DNA from 2 places in the Aquamicrobium lusatiense genome. Region 2 is predicted to be linked to the other one. Evidence: riboswitches for the same ligand, from Rfam matches in the RefSeq annotation. Region 2 holds a riboswitch; the other holds the start of a gene.
What was found. A riboswitch is a leader RNA that binds a small molecule or an ion and turns the genes downstream of it on or off. The one in region 2 is predicted to bind S-adenosylmethionine.
Positions count from the first base shown of each region.

Region 1: it holds a riboswitch for S-adenosylmethionine, as region 2 does, so the genes downstream of both, metA (homoserine O-acetyltransferase MetA) here and HNR59_RS04995 (O-succinylhomoserine sulfhydrylase) in region 2, are expected to answer to the same signal.

Region 1 is NZ_JACHEU010000001.1:443,469-451,032, forward strand. Features, by position in the region: gene HNR59_RS02285 (class I SAM-dependent methyltransferase) at 1-175, shown strand, start outside; gene HNR59_RS02290 (aldo/keto reductase) at 201-1,151, opposite strand; gene HNR59_RS02295 (gamma-glutamylcyclotransferase) at 1,243-1,767, opposite strand; gene HNR59_RS02300 (DUF2125 domain-containing protein) at 1,863-2,858, shown strand; gene HNR59_RS02305 (prephenate/arogenate dehydrogenase family protein) at 3,051-3,986, opposite strand; gene HNR59_RS02310 (pyridoxal phosphate-dependent aminotransferase) at 3,991-5,100, opposite strand; SAM riboswitch at 5,298-5,376, shown strand; gene metA (homoserine O-acetyltransferase MetA) at 5,430-6,350, shown strand; gene HNR59_RS02320 (MFS transporter) at 6,536-7,564, shown strand, end outside.
Region 2 is NZ_JACHEU010000001.1:1,039,829-1,047,392, reverse strand. Features, by position in the region: gene argF (ornithine carbamoyltransferase) at 1-901, shown strand, start outside; gene HNR59_RS05005 (Hsp33 family molecular chaperone) at 1,005-2,024, shown strand; gene apaG (Co2+/Mg2+ efflux protein ApaG) at 2,087-2,479, opposite strand; gene HNR59_RS04995 (O-succinylhomoserine sulfhydrylase) at 2,602-3,798, opposite strand; SAM riboswitch at 3,855-3,932, opposite strand; gene HNR59_RS04990 (2'-deoxycytidine 5'-triphosphate deaminase) at 4,024-5,118, shown strand; gene HNR59_RS04985 (ABC transporter substrate-binding protein) at 5,239-6,015, shown strand; gene HNR59_RS04980 (FepA family TonB-dependent siderophore receptor) at 6,417-7,564, shown strand, end outside.

The sequences.
Region 1 (7,564 bases), 600 kb from region 2:
AAAACGCCTCTATCAGGGCATCCCGGTCGCCCAGCGCGCCTCGCGGCGCGTCTTCGTGCCGGTGCTGTCGCCACAGGGCGCGCCGAGCCTCGGCATGCGCTTTGCCGGATCATCCCGTTTCGGCGACGCCGAAACGGGCATTGTCCAGCCGGACGGCGGCAGCGCGGCGACCTGAGGCTGCTTTCCGCCGCCACACGTGTTCAGGGCGCGCTCGTCGTATCCAGCCTTTTCATGTCAGCGACGGAAAGGTGCAGGGATGCGGCACCTGTCAGGCTGTCGAGCTGATCCAGCGACGTGGCCGAAGCGATCGGCGCGGTGATACCGGGCCGCGCCATGATCCAGGCCAGCGCCACCTGCGCCTGAGTGACGCCGTGAGCTGCCGACACCTCGTCAAGGGCTGCGAGGATGCGCATGCCGCGCTCGTTCAGATAGGAAGCAGCGCTGCTGCCGCGCGTGCTTTTGCCGAGATCGGCCTTGCTGCGGTATTTTCCCGACAGGAAGCCCTTGGCCAGCCCGTAATAGCTGATGACGCCGATGCCCCTTGCCATGCACAGGTCGCGCAGCGGACCGTCGAATTCGCTGCGGTCATAGAGATTGTAGGCCGGCTGCAGCGCCTCATACCTGGGAAGACCGTGATGGTCGGCAGCATCAAGGGCGGCCTTGAGCTGGCCGGCGTCGAGGTTGGAGGCGCCGATATGGCGTACCTTTCCCTTCTCGATCAGCCGTTTGTAGGCCCCCAGCGTCTCGGCGTGCGGCACCGTCGGGTCGGGCCAGTGCGACAGATAGAGGTCAATCACGTCGGTCTGCAGCCGCTTCAGGGACGCCTCCACCGCCTTCTCGATATGCAGCGGCGACAGGTCCACCCGTCCCTGTCCGATGTCGGAGCCGACCTTGGTGATAAGAACCACCTTGTCGCGGTTGCCGCGGGCTTTCAGCCATTTGCCGATGATGGTTTCGGATTCGCCGCCCGAGTTGCCGGGAACCCAGCGGGAATAGACATCGGCCGTGTCGATGGCGTTGAAGCCCGCATCGACAAAACGGTCGAGCAGGTCGAAGGAGGTTTTTTCGTCGGCCGTCCAGCCGAAGACGTTACCGCCGAAAACCAGCGGGGCGATTTCAGGACCGGTGCGGCCCAGTGTTCTCTTCTGCAAGTCGGTCTCCCTTCAGGAATCGCCCGCAGCATAAGCCGGCGCCGCGTCGAAGATAGGGCTGGGATGCAAATTGCCAATGACGATCCGGGAACTATCCGGACAGCCCGATGCGCCGCTCCACATCTTCCAGCCAGTGATCGCGAATGCCGAGCGCCTGCAGATGGCGCACCGTGTTCGCCACATAATCCTCGTTGGGCCCCGACTGGCCGGCGGCTCCGCGCACCACGGCGGCGGCCGCCGTCTCGTCCAGCGCGCCCGCATACTGGCTGTGGCTGCGATCCGCCACATAGGCGATCGCGGCGGCACGCTCGCCATTGTCGAGCCGCACCGGAAGGCTGCGCTCAATGTAGACGTTGTTGACCTGCTCGCGCTCGCGCAGATAGGCGATCACGGCCTCGCGCGATGCCGCCTCCACCCTGAAGGCCATGCCGACGCACGAACCGCCCCGGTCGAGCCCCAGAACGAGGCCCGGCCGCTCGGGCGTACCACGATGGACGAAGGAGTAGATGCACAGCGCCCGGCGATAGCCATAGAGGTGAGCCCTGCGCGCCTCTGCATAATCGAAGCCAGGCTTCCAGATCAGAGAGCCATAGCCAAAAACCCAAAAATCGCCCATATCGCAAGACCAGAGTCGGGCACGGCAAAAAATCGCGCCGGGCAGCATGGTGAAGGTCCATTCCCTCACACCAACGGGTTAACGAGAGCGGCAGCATGACGTCAAGACATCAGGCGCAACCACGAAAGCGACGCGGTCTTTTATGGCTGTTTCTTTTCCTCGCCGTGCTGTTCGGGCTCTACAGCGCCGGCTGGTTCTATGCAGCCGACCGCATCAGGGATGAGAGCCGGCAGGCCATCGCCGATCTTTCAAGGAAAGGTATCCGCTCCGATTGCGCGAGACTTCGGGTTGAAGGCTATCCGCTGCGGCTCGCCGTTCTGTGCAATGGCATTGCCTATCAGGACGACGCCAAAGGCATTGCCGCGACCACCGGTGCTCTGGAGGCGAGCACCAGCATCTTCCGGCCCCTGGTGGCCGATGTGAACCTGCGCGGGCCGGTGAGGACACTGGCGCCGGGACTGGCGCCACTGTGGCTCGATTGGGACAGCCTCGATGTCAGCACCAAGCTGTTCTGGCCCCTGCCCCGGCAGGTGACGCTGACCGCAAACGGCGTTTCGGGCCAGACCGACCCGGAGGATGACGAGCCCACACAGCTTTTCAATCTGAGCGACATCGCACTCGACTTCTGGCCCGAAGGCGAAGACATCCTCTATCGTGGCAGCTTTGCCGAGCTGGATATCACCGCCGACGCGCTTCAGGGCCGCAACGTGCCATCGCTCGACGGTTTTGGCGAAGCCCGGCTGAAGAACGGCGTCGCGGTCGTGCAGTCGAAGCCGAAAAGCCTGCGCGGGCAGGCGCTCGACATCACCAATCTGGAACTGTCGTCCGGCGAAGCCCGCATTTCCGTGTCCGGGCCTGTCTCCGTCGACGAAGCAGGGCTGGTGGACGCGGACCTGATGATCCGCCTGACCAATCCGCAGGCCGTGGCGGAGGTTCTGGCGACTGCCGTTCCCGAAGAGGCGAAGAAGATAAGGCAGGGCTTCGGTGCGCTCGCCATGATGGGCAAACAGCCGGCGATGCCGCTGAAGATCGTCAAGGGCAATGCCATGATGGGCTTCATCCCGCTCGGCGCCATCAAGCCGCTTCCCTGACGCCTGCCCCAAGCGCAGAACAGCAAAGCGGCCGGAACCCGAGGGTCCGGCCGCTTTTTCATGTCGTGTTTTTCCGCTGCGCAGCCACTTGAAGCGTGTCGCGATCTTTCAGAGTCGCTCCTTACGCTTTAAGCTCCTGTCCTTACGCATGTCGTTATCCCAAAACCGGTTCCCATTTTCGGGCGACATGCGTCAAGGCTTGGCGGGCTGCTCCGCGACCTGACGGCCGAAGTTCGGGGCGTCGATATCCTGCCCTGCCTCGATGATCGAGCGGCGGATGGCGCGGGTGCGGGTGAACAGGTCGAACAGCTTCTCCCCGTCGCCCCAGCGGATCGCCCTTTGCAGCGAAGCGAGATCTTCCGAAAACCGCGCCAGCATCTCGAGGATGGCGTCCTTGTTGTGCAGGCACACGTCCCGCCACATGGTGGGGTCAGAGGCCGCCAGACGGGTGAAGTCACGGAAACCGGAAGCCGAATATTTGATGACTTCCTGCTTCGTCACCGTCTGCAGATCATCGGCAGTGCCGACAATGTTGTAGGCGATGATATGCGGCAGGTGGGAGACGATGGCCAGCGTGCGGTCATGATGGTCGGCGTCCATCGTGTCGATATTGGCCCCGCAGCGCCGCCAGAATTCCGACAGCCTCTCCAGCGCTGCCGGATCGGTTCCCGGCAGCGGGGTGAAGATGCACCAGCGGTTGCGAAACAGGTCCGCAAAACCGGAATCCGGACCGGAATCCTCGGTTCCCGCCAGCGGGTGGCCTGGGATGAAGTGGACACCGGCCGGCACATGCGGCTGCATCTGGGCGATGACGGAGAGCTTGGTAGAGCCGACATCGGTGAGGATGGCGCCGGGCTTCAGAGCCGGCGCGATCTGCTTCGCCACGGCTTCCGAAGCACCCACAGGCACGGAAACGATGACCAGATCGGCATCGCGCACGGCTTCTGCCGCATCGGTGGTGTAGCTGTCGCCGAGGCCGAGCTGTTCGGCGCGCTTCAGCGTCTCGGGACTGCGGGTGGAAATGGCCACATGGCCGGCGAGATGGTTCTGCCTGATCGCGCGGGCCAGCGACGAGCCTATGAGGCCGATGCCGACAAGGGCGACCTTCTCAAACATGGGTTCGGACATTTTCTCAACTTTTCAGGAATTCGGTCAGTGCGGCGACGACGCCGCGATTGGCTTCTTCGGTTCCGACTGTCATCCGCAGCGCGTTGGGAAAACCGTAGCCTGCAACGCGCCGCAGGATATACCCTCGCGCGGTCAGATACTCGTCGGCGGCCGAAGCCGAATGCCTGCCGTTCTCCGGAAAATGGAAGAGAACGAAGTTGGTGACGCTGGGCGTTACCCTGAGCCCGAGCGCCGTCAGCTCGCTGGTCAGCCAGGGCAGCCAGGTTTCATTGTGAGCAATGGACGTGTCGACATGCGCGCGGTCGCGCACCGCAGCAGTACCGGCCGCGATCGCCGTGGCGGTCACGTTAAAGGCATCGCGAATGCGCTCGACGGCCTCGATGATGTGCGTGGGCGCATACATCCAGCCGATACGCGCGCCGCCGAGGCCGTAAGCCTTGGAGAAGGTGCGGGTCATGACAACGTTCTCCGCGCCCGCCACCAGCTCGACGCCCGCCTCGTAATCGTTGCGGCGCACATATTCGGCATAGGCCGCATCGAGGATCAGCATGACGTTCTTCGGCAGGCCGGCATGCAAGCGCCGCACCTCCTCGAAGGGAATGTAGGTGCCGGTCGGATTGGCGGGATTGGCGAGGAACACCATGCGCGTGCTGTCGGTGATGCCGGCAAGGATGGCATCGACATCGACGCGCTCGTTGGTTTCAGGCGCGATGATCGGCGTTGCTCCCGCCGCCATGATGGCGATGCGGTAGGCGAGGAAGCCATATTGCGGATAGATCGCCTCGTCGCCCGGAGCCAGATAGACACGCGACAACAGCGCCAGCGCCTCATCGGAGCCGTTGAAGCACATGATGTTGGCCATGTTCAGACCATGCGCCTCGGCGATCGCCTCGCGCAGGCGCGTTGACGAACCGTCGGGGTAGAATTCCAGCCGGCCGGCCACTTCACGCGCGGCTTCGATCGCCTTTGGCGAGGCACCCAGCGGGTTCTCGTTGGCGGAAAGCTTGTGCAGCTTCACACCGGCAGGAGCAGCGCTTTTGCCCGGCACATAAGCCTCGATGTCCAGAATACCGGCGCGGGGCTGGGGACGGGAGTTTTCTTGTGCCGTGGTCATGATCAGAATCCGTTGAACGCCGGAACATTCCGGCAAGATGCTCGGAAATAACCGCCATGAAGAGCAATGTCGAGGGTGAAGACTTGGCACAGGGCATCTCTGGCTTCGTCCATCTCTGGCCCGTACATCTGTGGCCCGTGCACCTGTGGCCCCGTGCACCTTGGCATTGACGCAGGCACAAGCCGGCCATAGATAGAAAACCGTTCCGTGGTGATTTGGCCGGTCGGCTTGCAGCCACGTTAAAGAAGTCGCTAAAAAGGCCGAGGCTGACGAGCACGTCGGGACCGGCCGCGATTTCGCCGCCGGTCTTTTTGTTTGGAGCTTGTGCAATGCCGATCAAGATTCCCGATCAGCTACCTGCCCGCGAAGTCCTCGTGCGCGAGGGTGTATCCATCATGGACGAACGCACCGCGATGCGTCAGGATATTCGCCCGCTCCAGATCGGCCTGCTCAACCTGATGCCGAACAAGATCCGTACCGAAACGCAGTTCGCGCGCCTGATGGGCGCCACGCCCCTTCAGGTGGAGCTGACGCTGGTGCGCGTCGGCAATCACAAGGCCAAGAACACGCCGGAAGAACATCTGATCTCCTTTTACCAGACATGGGACGAAGTGCGGGACCGGAAGTTCGACGGCTTCATCATCACCGGCGCGCCGATCGAGCTCCTGCCCTTCGAGGAGGTCAACTACTGGAAGGAGCTGGAGCAGATACTCAACTGGACGACCACCAACGTCCATTCGTCCTTCTTCATCTGCTGGGGCGCCATGGCCGCCGCCTGGCACTTCCACCGCATCCCGAAATACACGCTGGAGAAGAAGGCCTTCGGCGTCTACCGGCACCGCAACAACGCGCCGACCTCGCCCTATCTGGCCGGATTTTCGGACGACTTCGCAGTGCCCGTGTCGCGCTGGACGGAAGTGCGCAGCGCCGACATCGCGCCATCCAGCGGGCTCGATCTGCTGATGGAATCGGACGTGACGGGCCCCTGCCTGCTGTCGGAGCAGAAGGGCAACCGGCTCTATATGTTCAACCACATCGAATATGATTCGACGTCGTTGAAGGAGGAGTACGACCGCGATGTCGCCGCCGGCACGGCAATCGAGGTGCCGCACAATTATTATCCGGACAACGATCCGGCACGGCCGCCGCTCAACCGCTGGCGCTCCCATGCCCATCTGCTGTTCGGAAACTGGCTGAATCAGGTCTACCAGTCGACCTCCTTCGACCTCGACAAGATCGGCACGAGCTGAGGCCTGCTTGAACGGGAGCGACGGGTTCGCAGGGAAGGCGTGGAAGTTCTGCCTCCCTGCCCGCTCATCCGCATTGAGCGCGCACATTGGTTGCGTACTGGCCCAAAACTCGTTCACGGTTGCGATTGGACGCGCAATATAAAACGATTTAAAAGGCGCTGACCACATCGTTGCAGGCGGCTACAATGACTGATCAGGGCCACAAGGACATCGCCATGCGCGGCCGCTGGGCGGTGGCCGCCATGTTCTTCGTCAACGGTTTCATCACCGGAAGCTGGGCCCCGCAGATCCCCACGCTGCTCGTGCGTCTGGAGATCAGCAAGTTCACCCTGGGCCTGCTCATCCTGCTGTTCGGCGCGGGTGCCGTGGTTGCCATGTCATGGTGCGGCCATTTCATTGCCAGGTACGGATCCGGCGTCACGCTTAAGCGCATTTCCGTCGGCACGAGCTTCGGCCTGCTTCTGGTTGCCATGGCGCCGGACGTAACCCTTGCCGCCGTCGCCATGGTGATCTTTGGCGGCCTGATCGGGGCGATGGACGTGGCCATGAACACCAATGCCGTGGTGGTCGAGCGCCGGCTCGGCCGCGCCATCATGTCGTCGTCGCATGGTTTCTGGAGCCTTGGCGGCTTCGTGGGTGGTGGCCTTGGCGGCATGGGCATCCAGACTTTCGGCCATCTCGCCCATGCGGTCATCATCACGATCGTGGCCCTTGCCGGCGTTTCGCTGGCCATGCGCCATGTCGTGACCGAGAACAGGCCGGCAACGGCGCAGGAGCGCCCGCGCTTCACCCTGCCGCGCAATCCGCTCATCTACCTGATCGGCGTGATGGCGCTGTTTTCCATGACCCCGGAGGGCGCCGTGCTCGACTGGGCAGCCATTTATCTTCAGCAGGAGCTTGGCGCCGACCTCGCCACGGCCAGCCTCGCATTTGCCGCCTTTTCCGGCGTGATGGCCTGCATGCGGTTCGCCGGCGATTCGGTTCGCAATCGTTTCGGCGCGGTGACCACGCTGCGTGCCTGCGCGCTGCTGGCCTGCGCCGGGATGCTGGGTGCCGGGCTCTCGCCCCTGCCCTGGATGGCCATCGCCTGCTTCGCCCTGTGCGGTGTGGGCATCGCCAACATGGTGCCGATCGCCTTTTCCGCCGCCGGCAACCAGCAGGGAATTCCCTCCGGCATCGGCATGAGCGTTGTCACCACCATGGGCTATTGCGGC
Region 2 (7,564 bases):
CCTCTCCACTATCTCTGCGCCGGATCTGCGCACCATGCTGGACGATGCGGCGAAGCGAAAAGCGCGTCTCAAGGCCGGTGAACGCTCCCGCCCGCTGGAGGGCAGGGTTCTGGCCATGATCTTCGACAAGCCCTCGACGCGCACCCGCGTGTCGTTCGATGTCGGCATGCGCCAGCTTGGCGGCGAGACGATCATGCTGACCGGCACCGAGATGCAGCTTGGCCGCTCCGAGACGATCGCCGACACCGCCAAGGTGCTGTCGCGCTATGTCGATGCGATCATGATCCGCACCACCGCGCATCAGCGGCTGATCGAGCTCACCGAAAACGCCAGCGTGCCGGTCATCAATGCGCTGACCGACGACACTCACCCCTGCCAGATCATGGCCGACCTGCTCACCTTCGAGGAGCACCGCGGGCCGGTTGCCGGGCGCACCTTCGCCTGGACGGGCGACGGCAACAATGTGCTGCATTCGCTGATGGAGGCGGCTGCCCGCTTCTCCTTCAACGTCAACGTCGCCGTGCCGCAGGGCAGCGAACCGATGCAGGAATATGTGGACTGGTCCCGCACCAATGGCGCCAGCGTAACCTTCTTCCCGACCGCCGAAGAGGCCGTGGACGGCGTCGACTGCGTGGTGACCGATTCCTGGGTATCGATGAACCAGGAGCACCGCGCCCGTGGCCAGAACGTGTTCCTGCCCTATCAGGTCAATGCGCAGCTCATGTCCAGAGCAAAGCCCGACGCGCTGTTCATGCACTGCCTGCCCGCCCACCGTGGCGAGGAAGTGACCGACGAGGTGATCGACGGACCGAATTCGGTGGTGTTCGACGAGGCCGAGAACCGGCTCCACGCCCAGAAGGCGATTCTGGCCTGGTGCCTCGGTGCCGAGCGCGCTGCTTGAATAAGCGGGGGACGGTGCCTATCTCCGGCGCACCATCCCACAACAAGACGATGCCGGGCCGGCCTTTCCGCGTGAAGGCATGGCCTGTGGCCGGAGACAAGCCATGCTGGAATCCATTCGAGTGACCGGACAAGATCCAAAGCCCCGCGACGTTAAGCTTGGCGAATTCGGCCATGCAGGCGACGACCATGTCGTGCCCTTCGAGGTCTCCGCCCTCGACGTGCGCGGCCGCACCGTGCAGCTTGGCGCCATGCTGGACGCCATACTGACGCGCCATGCCTATCCCGAACCGGTCGCCCGGCTGCTGGCGCAGGCCTGCGTGCTGACGGTTCTGCTTGGCACCTCGCTGAAGTTTCAGGGCAAGTTCATCCTGCAGACCCGCACGGACGGACCCGTGGACATGCTGGTTGCCGATTTCAGCACGCCGGATGCGCTGCGCGCCTACGCAAAATTCGATGCGGAGCGGGTGGCCGTGCTGGAAGCCGAAGGCAAGGTCGACGAAATCAGCCTGCTCGGCTCCGGCGTGCTGGCGCTGACCATCGATCAGGGCGAGCACATGCAGCGCTATCAGGGCATCGTGGCGCTGGACGGCATCACGCTGGAAGAAGCCGCGCGCGTCTATTTCCGCCAGTCGGAGCAGATCCCGACCGATCTCAGGCTGGCGGTTGCGAGGCAGGTGTTCGCAGGTGGCGAGGAGCGCTGGCGGGCGGGCGGCCTGTTCGCCCAGTTCCTGCCGCAGGCGCCCGAACGGATGCGCATGCCTGACCTGAACGGCGGCGACGGCGATGACAGCAAGGGTGGCGACCATCCGCAGGACGACGCCTGGCAGGAGCTTCTGGCCCTGCTTGCCACGGTGGAGCCCACCGAACTCATCGATCCGACCGTTGGGGCGGAACGCCTGCTTTACCGGCTGTTCCACGAGCATGGCGTGCGCGTGTTCGAGAGCGCGGCGGTCGCCGACCGCTGCTCCTGCTCGCAGGAGCGGATCGAGGGCATGCTGCGCGGCTTCACCGTCGAGGAAATACAGGACAGCGTCGAAGACGGGCGCATCCGTGTCGAATGCCAGTTCTGCTCGAAGGCCTATGACTTCGAACCGGCCGACTTCCTGCCGGCAGGCACCTGACCATCGGTGCCGGACCATCGGATCAGGGGGCGGAAGAAAGGCTTCCGCTTTTTTTCCATCCGTCAGTTGACCGTGCGGCGTTCGTCCGGGAGATCGAGGGAAAAAGGTGGGATGACGACGTCGAAGGTTTCACCCCGCGCCGTGCGCATCGTGTAGGTACCCGCCATGAACCCCGACGGCGTGGTGAGCGGGCATCCGGATGTATATTCGTAGCTATCGCCCGGATTGAGTTCCGGCTGATCGCCAACGACGCCGGCGCCGCGAACCTCTTCGATACGCCCTGCACCGTCGGTTATGAGCCAATGGCGTGACATGAGCTGCACGAACTCGGGCGAGTGGTTCCGGATCGTTACCCGATAGCCCCACACATAACGGCCGCCGGAGGGGTCCGACCGTTCCTCCAGATAGAACGGCCTGACCCGTACCTCTATGTTGCGCGTGGTGGCGCTGTACATGATCCGCATCTCCCGGAAGCTTTCGCGCGCCTCCCCCGCGCCTCCCCCGGGGGGAGGGGGGAAGCGCGATATTCCATACGGAGAATTGGCCTGCGAAACCGTCAGGTCAAGCCTTGCCAGCGCTATGAGCCAGCACGCGACAGGGCCTGCCCGATGTCCTCCAGCAGATCGTCCGTATCTTCCAGGCCGATCGACAGGCGCAGCGTTCCCGGTCCGATCCCGCCTTCGGCGCGGGCTTCGTCGCTGAGGTTCTTGTGCGTGGTGGTGGCCGGATGCGTGATGAGGCTCTTGGCATCGCCCAGATTGTTCGAGATCAGCACGATATCCAGCGCATTCTGGAAGGCGAAGGCTGCTTCCTTGCCGCCCTTGACGTCGAGGCAGATCAGGGTCGAGCCGCCCGACATCTGCCGGGCGATGATATCGGCCTGCGGATGGTCGGGGCGGCCAGGATAGACGACACGTTCGATCTGTGGCGACTGCGCCAGAAAATCGGCGATGCGAGCGGCGGAGCGCATCTGCTGGTCGACGCGCACCGACAGCGTCTCCAGCCCCTTCAGCAGGGTCCATGCATTGAAGGGCGACATCGAGGGCCCTGTATGGCGGAAATAATCGTGCAGGTTTTCGTCGATCCATTCCTTGTCGGACAGGATGATGCCGCCCAGACACCGTCCCTGCCCGTCAATGTGCTTGGTGGCGGAATAGACGACGACATGGGCGCCGAGGTCCAGCGGCCGCTGCAGCAGGGGCGTGGCGAAGACGTTGTCGACGACAAGCCGCGCGCCGATGGAATTGGCCAGAGCCGCGACGGCGGCGATGTCGATGACCTCCAGCGTCGGATTGGTCGGGCTTTCGAGGAAGAACAGCCTGGTGTTGGGGCGCACCGCCTGTTCCCAGTTGGCGATGTCCTTGCCGTCGACCAGCGTGGCCTCGATGCCGTAGCGCGGCGCCAGCGTATCGATCACCCAGCGGCAGGAGCCGAACAGGGCGCGCGCCGCAACGATGTGGTCGCCCGCCTTCAGGCTGCACAGGATCGCGGTGGCGACCGCGGCCATTCCCGATGCGGTCGCGCGGGCATCCTCCGCCCCTTCCAGCTGGCACATGCGCTTTTCGAACATGTCGACGGTGGGGTTGGCATAGCGCGAATAGATGAAGCCGGGCACTTCGCCCTTGAAACGGGCCTCGGCGGATTCGGCCGTGTCATAGACATAGCCCTGCGTGAGGAAGATCGCCTCCGACATCTCGCCGAACTGCGACCTGAGGGTCGAGCCATGCACCAGGGTGGTACGGGGTCTCCAGTTACGTGTCTTGTCTGATGTCATGGCTCTCTTCCGAACAACAAAAAACCGGTCGCGAAAGTCGCAACCGGTACAGACGGCCTATGAGCCCGACGGTCCTTTAGCGACTTGTTTAACGTGGCTGCAAGCCGACCGGCCAAATCACCACGGGATAAGCCTTCCTTTAAACCTCCCCCGGTCTTGCGTCAATTGGCCGTATGTTTAAGACATTTTCGATCATTGGCCCCATTCCACGGCCGGGAGCGTATTGTGCGTCAGACAGGCATTCTTCCCGATCAGGACATCGCAGCTTTGTTCGAAAGCGGCGCGCTGAGCACGCCGCGCGCGCTCGATGCCGACCAGATCCAGCCGGCCAGCCTCGACCTGCGGCTTGGTGAGAAGGCGCTGCGCGTGCGCGCTTCCTTTCTGCCCGGCCCCGGCCACAGCGTCGCCGACAAGCTCGACCGCCTGCAACTGCACGAGATCGACCTGACGGCGGGCGCCGTTCTGGAAACAGGTTGCGTCTACATCGTTCCGCTTCTGGAAAGGCTGGCCCTGCCCGCCGACATCTCGGCCTCGGCAAACCCGAAGAGCTCGACCGGCCGGCTCGACATCTTCACCCGCGTGATGACTGATCATGGCGCCGAATTCGACAAGATCGCCGCCGGCTATCAGGGTCCGCTCTATCTGGAAGTGAGCCCGCGCACCTTCCCCATCGTCGCCCGCACCGGCTCGCGCCTGTCGCAGATCCGTTTCCGGACCGGCAATGCGCTTCTTTCCGAAGACGAGCTGCACGCCCTGCATCGTGACGAAACGCTCGTCGCATCCGATCAGCCCAATATTTCCGGCGGCGGCATCGCGCTGTCCATCGACCTCAAGGGCGATGCCAGCGGGCTGATCGGCTACCGGGCCAAGCACCACACGGGCCTCATCGACGTCGACCGCCGCGCCGCCCATGACGTGCTCGATTTCTGGGAGCCGCTCTACAATCGCGGCGCGGCCGACCTCGTGCTTGATCCGGACGAATTCTACATTCTGGTCAGCCGCGAAGCCGTACATGTGCCGCCGCTGCACGCGGCCGAGATGACGCCCTTCGATCCGCTGGTGGGCGAGTTCCGCGTGCATTACGCGGGCTTCTTCGACCCTGGCTTTGGTCATTCGGCCGCCGGCGGCACCGGCAGCCGCGCCGTGCTTGAGGTGCGCAGCCATGAAGTGCCTTTCATCCTCGACCACGGCCAGACAGTCGGCCGGCTGGTCTACGAGCACATGCTGCGCCGTCCCCAGGCACTCTATGGAACAGATCTCGGCTCCAATTATCAGGCGCAGGGCCTGAAACTTTCCAAGCATTTCCGCAGCAACGCCTGACGTTTCGTCAGGAGAAGAACTGCTTTGGTCTTAAAGCTTTCGGCTTGTAACAAGCCGATTGCTGTGCTTGGCTGCATTCAGGCCAAAGGGGGCCTGAGATTTTTTGGGAAGAGGTACACAATGCGTATTTCCGGATGGCTCACAGGCGTCGCAACGGCAGCCGTGATCGCCCTTGTTGCCGGGCAGGCGGCAGCACAGGAGGGCGGCAAGATCAAGATCGGCACCGAAGGCGCCTACCCGCCCTTCAACACCCTGACTGCCGACGGCAAGCTCGAAGGCTTCGACGTCGATATCGCCAGGGCGCTCTGCGAGCAGATGAAGGCCGAGTGCGAATTCGTCGTACAGGACTGGGATGGCATCATTCCCGCCCTTCAGGCCGGCAAGTTCGACGCCATCGTCGCCTCCATGTCGATTACAGATGAGCGCAAGGAACAGGTCGACTTCACCAATAAATACTATGTGACGCCACTGGCCGTCGCAGCACCCAAGGACAGCGATCTCACCGGCACCACGCCGGAAGCGCTTTCCGGCAAGGCCGTGGGCGCACAGGCCGCCACCACGCAGGCGATCTATGCGCAGGATCACTATGCCAAGGCCGGAGCCGACGTGAAGCTCTACCCGACGCAGGAGGAAGCCGTGCAGGATCTGCTCAATGGCCGTCTCGATGCCGTCGTCTCCGACAAGTTCGTCATGACCGACTGGCTGAAAAACTCGGATGACGGCGCCTGCTGCAAGCTGATCGGCGACGTGGAAGGAACTGAGCTGGAAACCGGCATTGCCGTCCGCAAGGGCGACAATGAGCTGCGCGAAAAGCTCAACGCCGCCATCGACGCCATCGTCGCGGACGGCACCTACAAGAAGGTTCAGGCCAAGTATTTCGACTTCGACATCTATTGAGACCTGAAGCGATCCGACAACGCCATGAACAAAGGCCGCAGCATACCGCTGCGGCCTTTTTGCCACACATTCCCCGGGATGTTTTGCCGGATCACAGACACCCCTTCTCCTGACGGAAAGCAAGCCTTATACGGAAAACATGACTCTTGTAGTCATGTTTTATACACCTATCTCTTTCATGTGAGAGAGATGGTTAAAGGGGGTCGTCAAACAGGCGCTTGCGCCTGGATGACGTGTGCTGGATGCGAATGACCAGATACTGAACAAGCCAGTCGCATCGGCATCACACAAGCCGACAGCGCACTCATCTTCCACTTCAGCCAGTCAGCCGACCAGCCGCAGGAGAAATCCTCGTGGAGGGCCGGTGCCTGTTGGCCGACAGCGAAGTGAGGGACACCGCAATGAATTTCCACAGAGCTTTCCGGACAGCTACGGCTATTGGCCTGCTGATGTCCGTCAGCCTGCTCTCGGCACATGCGCAGACAGCAGGCTCAAAAACCAAGGAAGAAAAGGAAAAGGCCAGGAAAGAACAAGCCGGAACCATCGTTCTCAACGAGGTTGTGGTGCTTTCGGCGGGCGAGCAAACCAAACAGGCGCCGGGCGTTTCCAACATCTCGGCCGAGGACATCGAAAAGTCGCCGCCAGCCAACGATATTTCGGAAATCATCCGCAAGATGCCCGGCGTCAACCTGACCGGAAACACCACCACCGGTAACCGTGGCAATCAGCGCCAGATCGACATCCGCGGCATGGGGCCTGAGAACACCCTCATCCTTATCGACGGCAAGCCGGTTCTTTCGCGCAACTCCGTCCGCTTCAGCTTCGGCGGCGAGCGCGATACACGCGGCGATTCCAACTGGGTTCCAGCAGAAGCGATCGAGCGTATCGAGGTGCTGCGCGGCCCGGCAGCCGCCCGTTACGGATCGGGCGCATCAGGCGGCGTGGTGAACATCATCACCAAGCGCGCTACGGAAAAATCGGTCAGCGTAACCACTTACGCAAATGTTCCGGAGGATTCCCGGGAGGGCGGCAACAGGCGGGCGAATGTCGTTGCCTCAGGCCCGCTGAGCGACGCTCTTTCCTATCGCATATACGGCAATATCAGCGTTACAGATCCCGATGATCTCGACATCAACGGCCCCGGCACGGAGACGGTGGACCGCAACGGCAACAAGGTGGTCACCATGAACCCGGCCGGCCGCGAAGGCGTCGTCAACAAGGACCTGAAGGGACTGCTGAGCTGGCAGGTCAATCCGGATCACCGTCTGGATTTTGAAGCGGGATTGAGCCGTCAGGGCAACAAATATGCCGGAGATACCCTGTTCGGCGGCACGTCCAGCGAGGTCCTTCAGGAGATCGCCCGCAAGGGCGAAGAAACCAACCGGATGACTCGCACGACGCTGTCGGCAACCCATGCGGGGCAATATGGTTTCGGCGATTCCGACAGCTACATTCAGTGGGAGCGCACGCTCAACAACCGGTTCCAGGAGGGCAATACCGGCGGCGGTGAGGGCACCATCATCACCAGCGGCGACGGGCCCCAGCGAGT